DNA from 2 places in the Pseudomonas sp. M30-35 genome. Region 2 is predicted to be linked to the other one. Evidence: predicted binding sites of a transcription regulator. Region 2 holds the regulator's gene; the other holds the start of a gene.
The links. The regulator LexA, encoded in region 2, represses DNA repair genes until DNA is damaged. The targets are predictions, from matches to a motif close to CTGTNTNNNNANACAG.
Positions count from the first base shown of each region.

Region 1: recN (DNA repair protein RecN) is a predicted target of LexA. The motif match lies at 5,464-5,479, and genes of this name have one in related genera.

Region 1 covers NZ_CP020892.1:1,038,901-1,046,341, reverse strand. The annotation lists gene carA (glutamine-hydrolyzing carbamoyl-phosphate synthase small subunit) at 1-179, opposite strand, end outside; gene dapB (4-hydroxy-tetrahydrodipicolinate reductase) at 387-1,190, opposite strand; gene dnaJ (molecular chaperone DnaJ) at 1,377-2,519, opposite strand; gene dnaK (molecular chaperone DnaK) at 2,725-4,641, opposite strand; gene grpE (nucleotide exchange factor GrpE) at 4,741-5,310, opposite strand; gene recN (DNA repair protein RecN) at 5,504-7,177, shown strand; gene fur (ferric iron uptake transcriptional regulator) at 7,298-7,441, opposite strand, start outside.
Region 2 covers NZ_CP020892.1:3,067,733-3,075,173, reverse strand. The annotation lists gene topA (type I DNA topoisomerase) at 1-1,763, shown strand, start outside; gene B9K09_RS14160 (DUF6586 family protein) at 1,893-2,411, shown strand; gene B9K09_RS14155 (hypothetical protein) at 2,489-2,722, shown strand; gene sulA (SOS-induced cell division inhibitor SulA) at 2,778-3,251, opposite strand; gene lexA (transcriptional repressor LexA) at 3,262-3,870, opposite strand; gene B9K09_RS14140 (TetR/AcrR family transcriptional regulator) at 4,138-4,845, shown strand; gene B9K09_RS14135 (L,D-transpeptidase) at 4,894-5,418, shown strand; gene nagZ (beta-N-acetylhexosaminidase) at 5,440-6,438, shown strand; gene B9K09_RS14125 (S-methyl-5'-thioinosine phosphorylase) at 6,449-7,186, shown strand; gene B9K09_RS14120 (CsiV family protein) at 7,377-7,441, opposite strand, start outside.

The sequences.
Region 1 (7,441 bases), 2.0 Mb from region 2:
GTCAGGGTAACGATTTGCTGGGCATAGGAAGGATCGGTAAGGATTTCCTGATAGCCAGTCATGGCAGTGTTAAAAACCACCTCTCCGATTGTATGGCCGTCGGCACCGATGGCCTCGCCACGAAAAATACTGCCATCAGCGAGAACCAAAATGGCAGCTTTAGGGGCTGGCTTACTCAAGAAAACCTCCGAAGATCAAAGCTTGAAGCAAACGCAGATTGTAAAAAAGCGGGATGACGTGTGAACCGTCATCCCGCTTTTTATATGAATTCATTCTGCGTAACTTTTAGTGGACACACTAAAGCAGAAAGCTTACAGGAAAGTGCGTTTTTGGTCCACCCGACTTACGCTAAAAATTCATCGACTCGGCACCATTGATCGAGTGACTCAATTCAGCTCGAGAACATCCTGCATATCATAGAGCTTGGCTGGCTGATCTTTGAGCCATAAAGCGGCGCGAACAGCGCCCTTGGCAAAGGTCATACGGCTGGATGCTTTGTGGGTGATTTCAACCCGCTCGCCTTCTGCTGCGAACAGCACAGTGTGATCGCCCACCACGTCACCGGCGCGCACAGTGGCAAAACCGATGGTTTCGCGCTCACGCGCACCGGTCTGGCCTTCACGGCCATAAACCGCAACCTTTTCCAGGTCACGACCCAGCGCTTTGGCGACGACTTCCCCCATACGCACAGCCGTACCAGACGGCGCATCAACCTTATGTCGGTGGTGCGCCTCAATGATTTCGATATCAACATCATCACCCAACACCCGCGCAGCAGTGTCGAGCAACTTCAGGCAAAGGTTCACACCCACACTGAAGTTAGCGGCGAAGACGATAGGGATTTGCTTACCTGCTTCGACAAGCAATTGCTTTTCTTCAACGCTGAAACCAGTGGTACCGATAACCATCGCCTTGCCAGCGTTGCGGCAAACCTCAAGGTTTTTCAAGGTGACGGTTGGGTGCGTAAAGTCGATCAGCACATCGAAATCATCAAGCACGCTGCTCAAGTCGCCTGACAGCTCAACGCCAATCTTACCAACCGCTATCAACTCGCCAGCATCCGCACCGACCAGACTGCTATCCGGACGATCAACTGCAGCATTCAGGCTCGCTCCATCAGCCTGCTGTACAGCTTCAATCAGGGTTTTACCCATACGCCCGGCGGCGCCCATCACAGCGATACGTTGCATACCAACCACTCCAAACTGAAAAATAGCCCACTTAAAAATCACCGGCGCACGCTACAACCCACACACATCAATCTCGATGCTGCAAGCGTGCTTCGCCCAAATAAAAAAGCTGCTTAACCCGCAGTTTACTAGGTAAACCTGCACATTAAGCAGCTTTTTCAATACAGCGATGTGCTTGCGATATTCTTACAGATCACCGAAGAAACGCTTAACACCCTCAAACCAGCCATTGGCTTTTGGCGAGTGCGAGCTGTCGCCGTCGATCGACTTGCGGAACTCTTCAAGCAACTCACGCTGACGACGATCCAGGTGCACCGGCGTTTCCACCGCTACACGGCACATCAGGTCACCGGCGCCACCACCGCGCACAGGCGCAACGCCCTTGCCACGCAGACGGAACAACTTACCGGTTTGCGTGCCTTCCGGAATCTTCAACTTGACCCGACCATCCAGCGTCGGCACTTCCAGCTCACCACCTAGCGCTGCATCCGCAAAGCTGATTGGCACCTCGCAATACAGATGCTTGCCATCGCGCTGGAAGATCGCGTGCTCACGCACATTCACCACCACGTACAGGTCGCCAGCCGGGCCGCCCATGGCACCCGCCTCACCTTCACCCGAGAGACGGATACGGTCGCCCGTATCAACACCGGCCGGGACTTTAACCGACAGGGTTTTGTGCTCTTCAACACGACCCTGACCATGGCAAGAATCACATGGATCAGTAATCATCTTGCCGCTGCCGTGGCAGCGCGGGCAGGTTTGCTGCACCGAGAAGAAGCCCTGCTGCATACGCACCTGACCAATACCGCCACAGGTGGTACAGGTCACTGGCGTCGTGCCCTTCTTGGCACCCGAGCCATCACAGGTTTTGCAGTTCGCCAGCGTTGGCACTCGAATGGTCACGGTCGTGCCGCGTACGGCCTCTTCCAGATCCAATTCAAGGGTGTAACGCAAGTCGCTACCGCGCTGCGCACCACCACGACCTCGGCCGCCAGCACCTGCTGCACCACCGAAGAAGTCACTGAACACATCACCGAAAATGTCGGAGAAGTTAGCCCCGCCGAAACCTGCACCGCCAGCACCAGCGCCTCCCATGCTTGGGTCAACGCCTGCGTGGCCATACTGATCATAAGCGGCACGCTTGCTCGAGTCAGAAAGTACTTCGTAAGCCTCATTGGCTTCCTTGAACTTTTCTTCCGAGACTTTATCGTCAGGATTACGGTCCGGGTGATGCTTCATCGCCAGGCGTCGGTAAGCTTTCTTCAGCTCAGCTTCGCTGGCGCCGCGCTCAACACCGAGCACCTCGTAATAGTCACGTTTAGACATAAATCCTCAACACCTTAAACAAATCGTTAAAAAGCTATCGCACCTGCGTCTCTGATTAACGCCTTGCAAATCATTCCCTCCAGACACGCCAACGCGGGAGCAAGCTCCCGCGCGGCGGATCATACAGGTTGTGACTCACGCCACAACCGGCTGGAGCCTTAGCGCATCGTTGAAACCACCAAGGATGCGCCTAGCAAGCGTGCGCTTACTTGTTTTCTTTAACTTCTTCAAACTCAGCATCAACAACGTCATCAGCAGAGCCTTGATCGTTGCCTTCCGGCTGAGCTTCAGCACCCGGCTGCGGCTGCTCGGCGTACATTTTCTGCGCCAGAGGTGCAGTTGCTTCCGAGAGTGCCGCCACTTTAGCGTCGATCTCTTCTTTGCTGTCGCCCTTGACCGCAACTTCGAGTTCGCCAATGGCTTTCTCGATGGTTGCTTTCTCTTCCTCAGTGGCTTTGTCGCCAGCTTCGGTGATCATTTTGCGGGTTGCATGAACCAGTTGGTCGCCCTGGTTACGTGCAGTCGCCAGCTCTTCGAACTTGCGGTCTTCATCGGCGTTAGCCTCAGCGTCGCGCACCATTTGCTCGATTTCTTCCTCGGACAGACCCGAGTTAGCCTTGATCACGATCGACTGAGTCTTGCCAGTCGCCTTGTCTTTAGCGCCTACGTGCAAGATGCCGTTGGCATCAATGTCGAAGGTCACTTCGATCTGTGGCACGCCACGTGGAGCTGGTGGAATCTCAGCCAGATCGAACTTGCCCAGTGACTTGTTCTGCGAAGCTTGCTTACGCTCACCCTGCAGCACGTGAATAGTCACAGCGCCTTGGTTGTCATCAGCGGTCGAGAACACTTGCGACTTCTTGGTCGGAATAGTGGTGTTCTTCTCGATCAGCGCAGTCATCACGCCACCCATGGTTTCAATACCCAGGGTCAGAGGCGATACGTCGAGCAGCAGCACGTCTTTAACGTCACCGGCCAGAACCGCACCTTGAATTGCAGCGCCCATGGCCACAGCTTCGTCCGGGTTCACATCTTTACGCGCTTCTTTACCGAAGAAGTCAGTAACCAACTTCTGTACCAACGGCATACGGGTCTGGCCACCGACCAGAATCACGTCGTTGATCGCACCGACATCAACACCAGCGTCTTTCAACGCGATGCGGCAAGGCTCGATGGTGCGCTGAACCAGATCTTCAACCAGCGACTCTAACTTGGAGCGCGAGATTTTCACGTTCAAGTGCTTAGGACCAGACGCATCTGCAGTGATGTACGGCAGGTTAACGTCAGTCTGCTGGCTCGAAGACAGCTCGATCTTGGCTTTTTCAGCAGCTTCTTTCAGACGCTGCATCGCCAGCGGATCACCTTTGAGGTTCATGCCGCTTTCTTTCTTGAATTCGTCGACGAGGTAGTCGATCAAACGAATATCAAAATCTTCACCACCGAGGAAGGTGTCGCCGTTGGTCGCCAACACTTCGAACTGGTGCTCGCCATCAACTTCAGCAATTTCGATAACCGAAACGTCGAAGGTACCGCCACCCAAGTCATAAACGATGACAGTGTGGTCGCCCTTAGCCTTGTCCATACCGTAAGCCAGAGCGGCTGCGGTTGGTTCGTTGATGATGCGCTTAACGTCCAGACCCGCGATGCGGCCAGCGTCTTTAGTCGCTTGGCGCTGGCTATCGTTGAAGTAGGCCGGAACGGTAATGACCGCTTCAGTTACAGCTTCACCCAGGTAGTCTTCGGCGGTTTTCTTCATCTTTTTCAAGATTTCAGCCGAGATCTGTGGCGGTGCCATTTTCTGATCGTTTACCTGAACCCAAGCGTCAGCATTTTCAGCTTTGACAATCTTGTAAGGCACCATCTGGATGTCTTTCTGTACAACTTCTTCGTCAAAACGACGACCGATCAAACGCTTCACCGCGTACAGGGTGTTGTGCGGATTGGTCACTGCTTGACGCTTAGCCGACTGGCCCACCAGGATTTCGCCATCGTTTGCATAAGCGATGATCGAAGGAGTAGTGCGTGCGCCTTCGGCGTTTTCGATAACTTTGGCTTTGCCGTTTTCAAGAACGGAGACGCAGGAGTTGGTTGTCCCCAGGTCGATACCGATGATTTTACCCATAATTACTCTCCCGAAACTTTGATAATTGCGCACTGGTTCTGAGCCAGTTGCGCTAGCACTAAAACGCTTGACTGTTTAATGGGGGCTAAAAAATTAATTTCAAGCCTTTTCATCAATTGATGGCGTCGGAGCGGCAGGTGCCTTGCTCACTACAACCATCGCCGGACGCAACAAACGACCGTGCAACTGGTAACCCTTCTGGAACACTTGAATCACGCTGTTTGGCTCCAGGGTTTCGCTTTCCTGCATCGCCATCGCCTGATGCAACTCAGGGTTGAACGGCTGGCCATGCGGATCAATCGCTTCCAACTGAAAACGCGACAGCGTGTCACGGAACAACTTAAGGGTTAACTCCATGCCTTCGCGCACTGCTTTGATCGCCTCATCATCCGGACTCGACAGCTCAAGGCCGCGCTCCAGACTGTCGACAACCGGCAACAGGTCGTTGGCAAATTTTTCCAAGGCAAACTTGTGTGCCTTTTCTACATCCTGATCTGCGCGACGGCGTACGTTTTGCAGGTCAGCAGCCATGCGCAGCGATTGATCCTGCGCAGCTGCCAACTGCTCTTCCAGCGTTTGCACGCGAGCAGCCAGTTCGTCACCCGGCGCTGCATCTACTGCTGCATCTGCCTCGGGAATCTGCGTATCCAGGGTCTGTTCGTCAGCCATGCCTCTCTCCTCTAAATAACGGGCGCGAGTCTTAACTCACGCTTCTGCACCGTTATATGGGGGCGGTTTTTAGAGCTTCAAGGGGAAAACACTCGCAAATACGCAAGATTAAACACGCGCCACATAAGGATATTGCCAGCAGCAAAAAAACTACTGTATAAATAACCATGTCAAACACCCCGGAGACCTCGCCATGCTGGTGCACCTGTCCGTACACAACTACGCAATCGTTGAGCATCTCGATCTAGAGCTCGAGCGCGGCATGAGCGTGATCAGCGGCGAGACCGGGGCCGGCAAATCCATCATGCTCGACGCGCTCGGCCTGACCTTAGGCGACCGGGCAGACAGCGGTGTCGTGCGCCCCGGTGCCGACAAAGCCGACATCCTGGCCAGCTTTGACCTGGATGACATCCCCGAAGCCCGCACCTGGCTAGCCGAGCGCGACCTCGACAATAACGGCCCGTGTATCTTGCGCCGCGTGATCACTGCCGAAGGCCGCTCGCGCGGCTACATCAATGGATCACCCTGCCCGCAAGCCGATTTAAAAGCGCTGGGCGAGCTGCTGATTGATATTCACAGCCAGCATGAGCACCAATCGCTGCTTAAAGCTGAAACTCATCGGCGCTTGCTTGATGAGTTTGCTGGCAGCCAAGAAATTTCTCGCCAAGTGTCGCTGGCAGCGCAGCGCTGGAAGCAAACCAAGAATGAACTGGAGCGCATCTCCAACCTCGGCGATGAACAACGCTCGCGCCATCAATTGCTCAGCTATCAGCTTGAAGAACTCGACAACCTGGCGTTGGTCGACAACGAACTGGAGCAGCTTGAGCAAGAACACAAGAACCTGACCAATGCGGAAAGCCTGCTCAGCGCCTGTCGCCAGGTATTGGAGCTATGCAGCGAGAACGATGCAGGCAACGTGTTATCAGCACTGACTGGCAGCCTCAACCGACTCAGCAGTTTTCAAGGCCAGCCCGGCGCACTGACAGAAGCGAGCCACATGCTCGCCAACGCACAAATTCAGGTTGAAGAAGCCGTCGGCGAACTAAACCGCTTTATTGATCATTTCGACGCTGATCCAGAGCGCCTACAAACGCTCGAAGAACGCCTTGATGCTATTTATACATTGGCGCGCAAGCACCGGATTCAACCCGACCAGCTACCGCACATGCAACAACAACTGTTCGATGAAATTGAAACACTCAACGCTGACGACCAAGCCGTTGAGCGTCTCAACGAAGAACTCAGCGCATTTGAGCGGCATTATCAAAAAAAGGCCGCCGAACTAAGCCGCCTGCGCAACAAAGCCGCCGAGAAGCTCGGCAAAGCGGTAGAAAAGGAAATGCAAACCTTGGGCATGCCCGGCGGACGTTTCAGCATCAAACTGCAAGCCTGCAGCAGCGCCGAGCCGCACGTTAACGGCATGGAACAGGTTGAATTTCTGGTCAGCGCCAACCCCGGCCAGCCGCTCAAAGGCCTGGCTAAAGTTGCATCGGGCGGCGAGCTGTCGCGCATCAGCTTGGCCATTCAGGTAATCACCGCGCAAACCTCACGCGTACCAACGCTGGTATTCGACGAAGTTGACGTGGGCATTGGCGGCCCAACTGCCGAGGTCGTCGGCCAGTTGCTACGCCGCCTGGGGGGACGCGGACAAGTACTGACCGTTACCCACTTGCCGCAAGTTGCAGCACAAGGCCACCAACATCTATTCGTGCACAAGGCACGTGGCAACGACGCCACACGCACCGCCGTCAGCAAGCTCAGCAACGAACAACGTGTCGAAGAGATCGCACGAATGCTTGGCGGCGTTGACCTGACCGATGAATCAATCGCCCACGCCCGACAAATGGTCGGCAGCGCCCAAGCCTGAACGTATTTACACCGCTCAACAAGGCATAAAAAAGGCGACCAAGGTAGGTCGCCTTTTTAAATCACACGCACAAACATGCCGCGTGGAGTAGAAATCGCTGGGGGAACCCCAAATGATTTCTTAGGTTTTTTTACGTACGTAGAGCACCAGGTTGTGGTCTACGAGCTCAAAACCATGCTCGCTTACAATTTCTTTTTGGCGTTTTTCGATCTCGCTATCGAAAAATTCGATCACCTCACCAGTCTCCATACAAACCATATGGTC
Region 2 (7,441 bases):
GCAAGCCTTCTGCACCTTTTATCACTTCGACCCTGCAACAGGCTGCAAGCAATCGCCTGGGCTTCGGCGTGAAAAAGACCATGATGATGGCGCAGCGTCTGTATGAGGCTGGCTACATCACTTATATGCGTACCGACTCGACGAACCTGTCGGCCGATGCCGTAAGCATGGTGCGCAGCTTTATTGAAGACGAATTCGGCAAGAAGTACCTGCCGGAAACGCCGAACATGTACAGCAGCAAAGAAGGTGCGCAAGAGGCTCACGAAGCGATTCGTCCCTCCGATGTCAACACCAAGCCGACTCAGCTGAGCGGTATGGAACGTGATGCCGAGCGTCTGTATGAGCTGATCTGGCGCCAGTTCGTTGCATGTCAGATGCCACCGGCGCAATACCTGTCGACGACTGTTACGGTCGCGGCTGCGCAGTTCGAGTTGCGGGCCAAGGGCCGTATCCTCAAGTTTGATGGTTACACCCGGGCGTTGCCACAGTTGAGCAAGCCGGGTGACGATGCCGTGCTGCCTGAAATGAATCAGGGTGAAGCACTCAAGCTGATCAAGCTTGATCCGAGCCAGCACTTCACCAAGCCGCCAGCGCGTTACTCGGAAGCCAGCTTGGTTAAAGAGATGGAAAAGCGTGGTATTGGTCGTCCGTCGACCTATGCAGCAATCATCTCGACGATTCAGGATCGCGGCTACGTTGCACTGCACAACCGTCGTTTCTACTCGGAAAAGATGGGCGATATCGTTACTGAGCGACTGTCTGAAAGTTTCTCTAATCTAATGGACTACGGTTTCACCGCTGGCATGGAAGAGCACCTCGATGATGTTGCTCAGGGCGAGCGTGAGTGGAAAAACGTGCTCGATGAGTTCTACGGCGATTTCAAGAAAAAACTTGAAGTAGCGGCTGACGGTGACACCGGCATGCGTGCCAACACGCCAACGCTGACTGATATTGCCTGTCGCGAGTGTGGTCGTCCGATGATGATCCGCACGGCCTCGACCGGCGTGTTCCTCGGCTGCTCAGGCTACAGCTTGCCACCCAAGGAGCGCTGTAAGTCGACCATCAATCTGGTGCCTGGCGATGAAATCGCTGCGGACGACGAGGGCGAGTCGGAATCCCTGGTGCTGCTCGGCAAGCATCGCTGCAAGATTTGCGACACCGCGATGGATGCTTATCTGCTGGACGAAACGCGCAAGCTGCATATCTGCGGTAATAACCCGGATTGTGCTGGCTACGAGATTGAAACCGGTCAATACCGGATCAAGGGTTACGAAGGCCCGAGTCTTGAGTGCGATAAGTGCGGCAGCGAGATGCAGCTGAAAACCGGTCGTTTCGGCAAGTTCTTTGGTTGCACCAATAGCGAGTGCAAAAACACCCGTAAATTGCTGCGTAGCGGTGAGCCTGCGCCACCAAAGATGGACGCGGTTAAAATGCCGGAACTGAAGTGCGAGAAGGTCAATGACACCTATGTGTTGCGCGATGGCGCATCGGGTCTGTTCTTGGCTGCCAGCCAGTTTCCAAAGAATCGTGAGACCCGTGCTCCACTGGTGATCGAGATTCTGCCGCACAAAGACGAGATCGACCCGAAGTACGAATTCCTGTTCAGCGCGCCACAGAAAGATCCAGAAGGCCGTCCAGCAGTTATTCGTTACAGCCGTAAAACCAAAGAGCAATATGTACAGACTGAGGTCGAAGGTAAACCTACAGGCTGGAAAGCATTCTTTGACGGCGGTAAGTGGAAGGTCGAAGACAAGAAGCGTTGATTGGAGCAGCCGCGCAGGCTCAGTGCCTGCACGGCTGGACCTCTAGTTAGCCAAGCTTAAAATCAGCTTGGCTGGCGCAAACCAGTCTGCTCAAGTTTTGATCGTTGATCTGTCGAGGAGTGGTTGGCCATGGCTAACGAGTTGTACACCCGCACCAATCAAAAAATCTTTTACGCTGGCTTGTCGCTGGAGTCATGGCGCAAGGCGCAAGAGTCGCAAGCAATGAATGTTCAGGGACTGGTTCAGGCCGAGCGTGAGGCTACGCTGTTCCATTTATATGGCGCTGTACTCGGTTTGTGCCACGAGATCGCCGGTTACTACCGCTTGCCTAACAGCCAGTCGCCACAGATTGAAGTCCTGCTTGATTCGTCAATGCTCGAAGCCGCGCCAAGTCCGGAGTTTTCGGAGCTGGTTGAATTGGCGGGTCACTCTGAAACCTGGCTTGCGCAGTTGTTAGAGGCATATAAGGCGCTGCATAAGCCGCCACAGATGCAGCACAAAGCTAAAGTCGATCCGACTACGCCTTTGATTGAGGCGATTAGCATTGATCCGCAGCCTGAGTTACTTGAGCGTGAAACACTTGAGGCTTGGCGCAAGCAAATAACCGCTCTGGCGCGGCGTTTCCGCGAATCGCTTAGCGAGTGGTAAGCCGTTATTGATCAGCGGGCTAGGGCGACGCTCTAGTCGGCTGTTACAATGAGCGGCTAACGTGGAGACTCAAACCTATGCCTACTTCGTTTTTAGAAATCGTAGAACTACCTGATGGCCGTATCGCCTTGCGCCGCGCAGACGATGAGGAGGCGCTTGTAGTGCTGGATTTCTCCTCGGATGCGAAGTCATTCCTGCAGGGGCAGCATGTTGAAGTGGCCAAAGCCATGCTCAATGTGGGCGTGCAGATGGCTGGGCGTTTAGCCGAAAACGACTTTCAACATGAAGGTGAAGAGCGCGTTCTGCACTAACCAATCCCTGAAAAAGCTCGGCCTCTCGCGACAGATGGCACTGATGTGAGCCGTATCAGCCCAAGCTGATATTCAGGCTTTGTGCACTGCCTTTGCGCGCAGCACTTTCGAGGGTCTGGCGAGCTGCACGCTCAAGCGGATGAAGCCAGCTGACTACGGTGTGGCTACGGCCCAGCTTCAACGCTTCCTCTGCAAGTTGCAGTGTGCTTTGTTCACCACGCGGATGCAGTAGCAAGATCCGTTCGCGATTGAGGCCGGCATCGCGCAGCCAGCCTTGCGTCAGGTTGCCGGGTGGCGCAATTAGCGTCAGCCAGCGCTCGCTGTCATTTTCGCTCAGCTCGCGAAGGATTGGGGCGAGTAGGGTTAGGCAGTGTCTCGCGGCGCCTCTGAGCGACAACTCGCTAAATGCCTGAGGCTGATCCTGCCAGGCATCGTTGAGTGCTTCTTGCGGCAGTGCAGGTGCGCTGACAGCCATAAAAGCCTCGAATAGTGGAAGTTGTGTCTGATTTAGCGGTTGAGACAGCTGCATAAATACTCCATTAGCGGCGAATAACGCCGACACTTAACCCTTCAATGACTAAGTCCTGCTCTTCAAGGTTGACTTCAATTGGCGCAAATTCAGGGTTTTCGGCAATCAACCAGACTTTGCTACCTTCGCGCTTAAAGCGTTTGACGGTGACTTCATCATCAATTCGCGCCACGACTACCTGGCCATTACGCACTTCTCTCGTGGTGTGCACGGCCAGTAGGTCACCATCCAATATGCCGATGTCTTTCATGCTCATACCGCGTACGCGCAGTAAATAGTCGGCTCTGGGGTGAAAGAATTCGGGGTTGATTCGGCAGGAATCTTCGATGTGCTGTTGCGCCAGAATCGGTTCACCGGCAGCCACTCGACCGATGACGGGCAAGCCGTCTTCTTCTGCATTGGGTTCGAAGCCTGGAATGCGAATGCCGCGAGAAGCGCCCGGGGTCATTTCTATCGCGCCTTTGCGGGCGAGCGCTTTGAGGTGTTCCTCGGCAGCGTTGGGCGATTTGAAACCTAGCTTCTGAGCGATTTCTGCGCGGGTAGGCGGAAAGCCGTTGTCTTCAAGGCATTGCTTGATGAAGGCGAGAATCTCAGCTTGGCGTGGCGTCAGCTTTATCATTGGGTCAGCTCTGTTTTTATATACAGTGACTGGGATTATATACAGTGGATCGAGCTTGGCAATCATCCTTTTGCAATTGGCTTAATTTAATCGTGCTATTTTCTTCCGGTGTTTGTGTTACTTGGTTGCTTTGGTGAGCGTCTTGGTTTTAGTTGTCCGAGAGCGGGTAGGCTAATTAAGGTTGATGCAAAAGACCGCGTTGCAACGCTTGACAATGCATGGAGCCGAAACGTATGTTTCAAACAAGTGTTTGTCAGGTAATGAATAATGGCTCAGTCGGAAACTGTTGAACGCATTTTGGATGCCGCAGAGCAACTGTTTGCCGAAAAAGGGTTTGCGGAAACCTCGTTGCGCTTGATTACCAGCAAAGCTGGGGTCAATCTTGCGGCCGTGAACTATCACTTCGGCTCGAAAAAGGCCCTGATTCAAGCGGTTTTTTCGCGGTTTCTTGGCCCGTTCTGCGCCAGTCTCGAGCGTGAACTGGATCGCCGTGAGGCCAAACCAGGCACTCAAATATCCCTTGAAGAACTTCTCGAGTTATTGGTTGAGCATGCGCTTGCGGTTAAGCCGCGCAGTGGCAACGATCTATCAATATTCATGCGTTTGCTCGGTTTGGCCTTCAGTCAAAGCCAAGGCCACCTGCGCAAGTACCTTGAAGAGGTCTACGGCAAAGTATTCCGGCGTTACATGATGCTGGTTCATGATGCTGCCCCCCGTATCCCGCCACTCGAGTTGTTCTGGCGCGTGCACTTTATGCTTGGCGCGGCTGCATTCAGCATGTCGGGTATCAAGGCTTTGCGTGCGATGTCGGAGACTGATTTCGGGGTTAATACCTCGATTGAACAAGTGATGCGCCTGATGGTGCCGTTTCTGGCGGCGGGCATGCGTTCAGAGTCGGGTTTGAGTGATCCTGCCTTGGCGGCTGCGCAATTGCGGCCTCGGGTAAAAAATCCTCCGCTTGCGGCCAAGGTTTAATGCCTAATGGGTGGGCGTAGTGGAGTTGATCCGCTAAGCTAGCCGCCCATGGCTACCCTCGATTTATTACACATCTCTATTGCCGATCAGTGCCTTTATGGTTTAGCTGAAGGCAAGTTATTGCTGCGCTTGCCGGTTTCCACCGCGCTTAATGGTGTTGGCGAACAAAATGGCTCCGGCTGCACGCCGCGCGGGCGGCATATCGTGCGCGCTAAAATTGGCGATGGATTACCCTTGGCCGCCGTGTTGCGCGGACGTCGCTGGACGGGCGAAGTATGGTCAGCACAAATGGCGGCGGCCTTTCCGGGGCGCGATTGGATTCTGACCCGGATTCTCTGGCTCAGTGGCTGCGAAATTGGGCGTAACCGTTTGGGTAAGGTCGATACTTTCCGGCGCTACATTTATCTGCATGGCACCCCAGATACCGAACCGATGGGCGTGGCGCTTTCCCACGGCTGCATCCGATTGCGCAACGCTGATCTGCTGCAACTGTTCCCGCGGGTGCCGGTCAATTGTGCGGTGGTTATAGATGAAGCGGCGTGCCCTGATTGGGCCGCAATACCTCTTGATTAAGGATTTCCTGTGAGTTCACGTCTGCAAGGCTCATTGATGCTCGACATCGATGGCACCTGGCTCACTGCCGAAGACCGGCAGATTCTGCGTCAACCGCAAGTGGGCGGTTTGATTTTGTTTGCGCGCAATATTGAAGACCCGCGCCAAGTGCGCGAGCTAAGCGCGGCGATTCGCCAGGTTCGTCCAGATTTATTGCTTGCTGTCGATCAAGAGGGCGGCCGGGTTCAACGTCTGCGCCAAGGCTTTGTCCGGTTGCCGGCCATGCGTGCGCTTGCTGACCATCCGAATGCCGAGCAGTTGGCTGAGCGTTGTGGTTGGATTATGGCAATCGAGGTTTTAGCCGTCGGCTTGGACCTGAGCTTCGCGCCCGTACTGGATCTCGATCATCAGCGCAGTGCGGTGGTCGGCTCTCGCGCTTTTGAGGGTGATGCGCAGCGTGCTACGCAACTGGCGAGTGCATTCATTCGCGGTATGAGCCAGGCCGGTATGGCCGCAACGGGCAAGCACTTTCCCGGACATGGCTGGGCTGAAGCCGACTCGCACGTAGCGATTCCAGTGGACGAGCGCAGCCTTGAGCAGATTCGTGCTCAGGATATGCAACCATTTACCCAGTTGGGGGATCAGTTGGCAGCGGTGATGCCTGCACACGTTATATATCCAAAGGTGGATGATCAACCTGCCGGATTCTCGCGTCGCTGGTTGCAGGATATTCTGCGTGGCGAACTTGGCTTTAAAGGTGTGATCTTCAGTGATGACCTGTCGATGGCCGGGGCCCATGTGGTGGGCGATGCTGCGTGCCGAATTGAAGCGGCGTTGAGTGCCGGTTGCGACATGGCTCTGGTGTGTAATGATCGCGCCGCTGCTGAACTTGCGTTGAGCGCCGCGCAACGTCTTGACGTGGTTGCTCCTGATGGCTTGGCGCGTATGCGGCGTCAGGCTTTCCCAGGCATTGAATACCGGCAGAGCCCGCGTTGGCTTGAGGCAACTCGCGCCTTGCGCGCTGCACAGCTTATTGAATAGGAATAACTTGATGACTGTCTACGCGATTATTGGCGGCACCGGCCTGACCCAGCTGGAAGGGTTGACGATTACCGCAGCGCTGAATATCGACACGCCGTTTGGTGCGCCGTCTGCTGCGGTGTTGCGCGGTGAATATGCTGGACGTGAGGTGCTGTTCTTGGCGCGCCACGGACATCCGCATCGAATTCCGCCGCATCAGGTTAATTACCGGGCTAACTTGTGGGCGCTGAAAGAGGCGGGCGCTCAGGCGATTCTTGCGGTCAACGCGGTTGGCGGTATTCACATGGCCATGGGCACCGGTCATTTCTGCGTGCCGCATCAGGTGATTGATTACACCAGCGGTCGCGAGCATACCTATTTCGCTGGTGAGCTGAATCACGTCACCCATGTCGATTTTAGCCATCCATATGATGAAGCCTTGCGCCGCAAGCTTTGCACTGCGCTGGCTGCTGAGCACTGTGCGTTCAGCAGTCATGGTGTTTATGGTGCAACACAGGGGCCGCGCCTTGAAACCGTAGCCGAGATCGCCCGTATGGAGCGTGACGGCTGCGATATTGTCGGCATGACCGGGATGCCTGAAGCGGTTTTGGCGCGTGAGTTAGCGCTGCCATACGCTTGCCTGTCATTGGTGGTTAACCCGGCTGCGGGCAAGAGTAATGAACTGATCACCATGGCGCAGATTGATCGGGCGCTGGTCGATGGCATGGATAAGGTCAAGGCTGTTCTGGCACAGGTGTTGAGCGCCTGAATAGCGGCAAGGTAGGTTGTAACAACGCGAAGCTTGTCCCGCATGGGGCAAGTGCCGAAGTGCTCGAAGAGGAGCGCGTTGCCCGAATGGATATTGCGGGCAATGGCGGATAAAACAGCGTTATCCGCCCTACATGTTGCTGGCATTGTAGGGTGCGACAACGCGAAGCTTGTCCGCCGTGCAGGTGAGTTTATTCCGGGCGAACTCGAATCAACATGCCCAGATTGCTGTGATCGATATAGTTAAGTTTGCGTG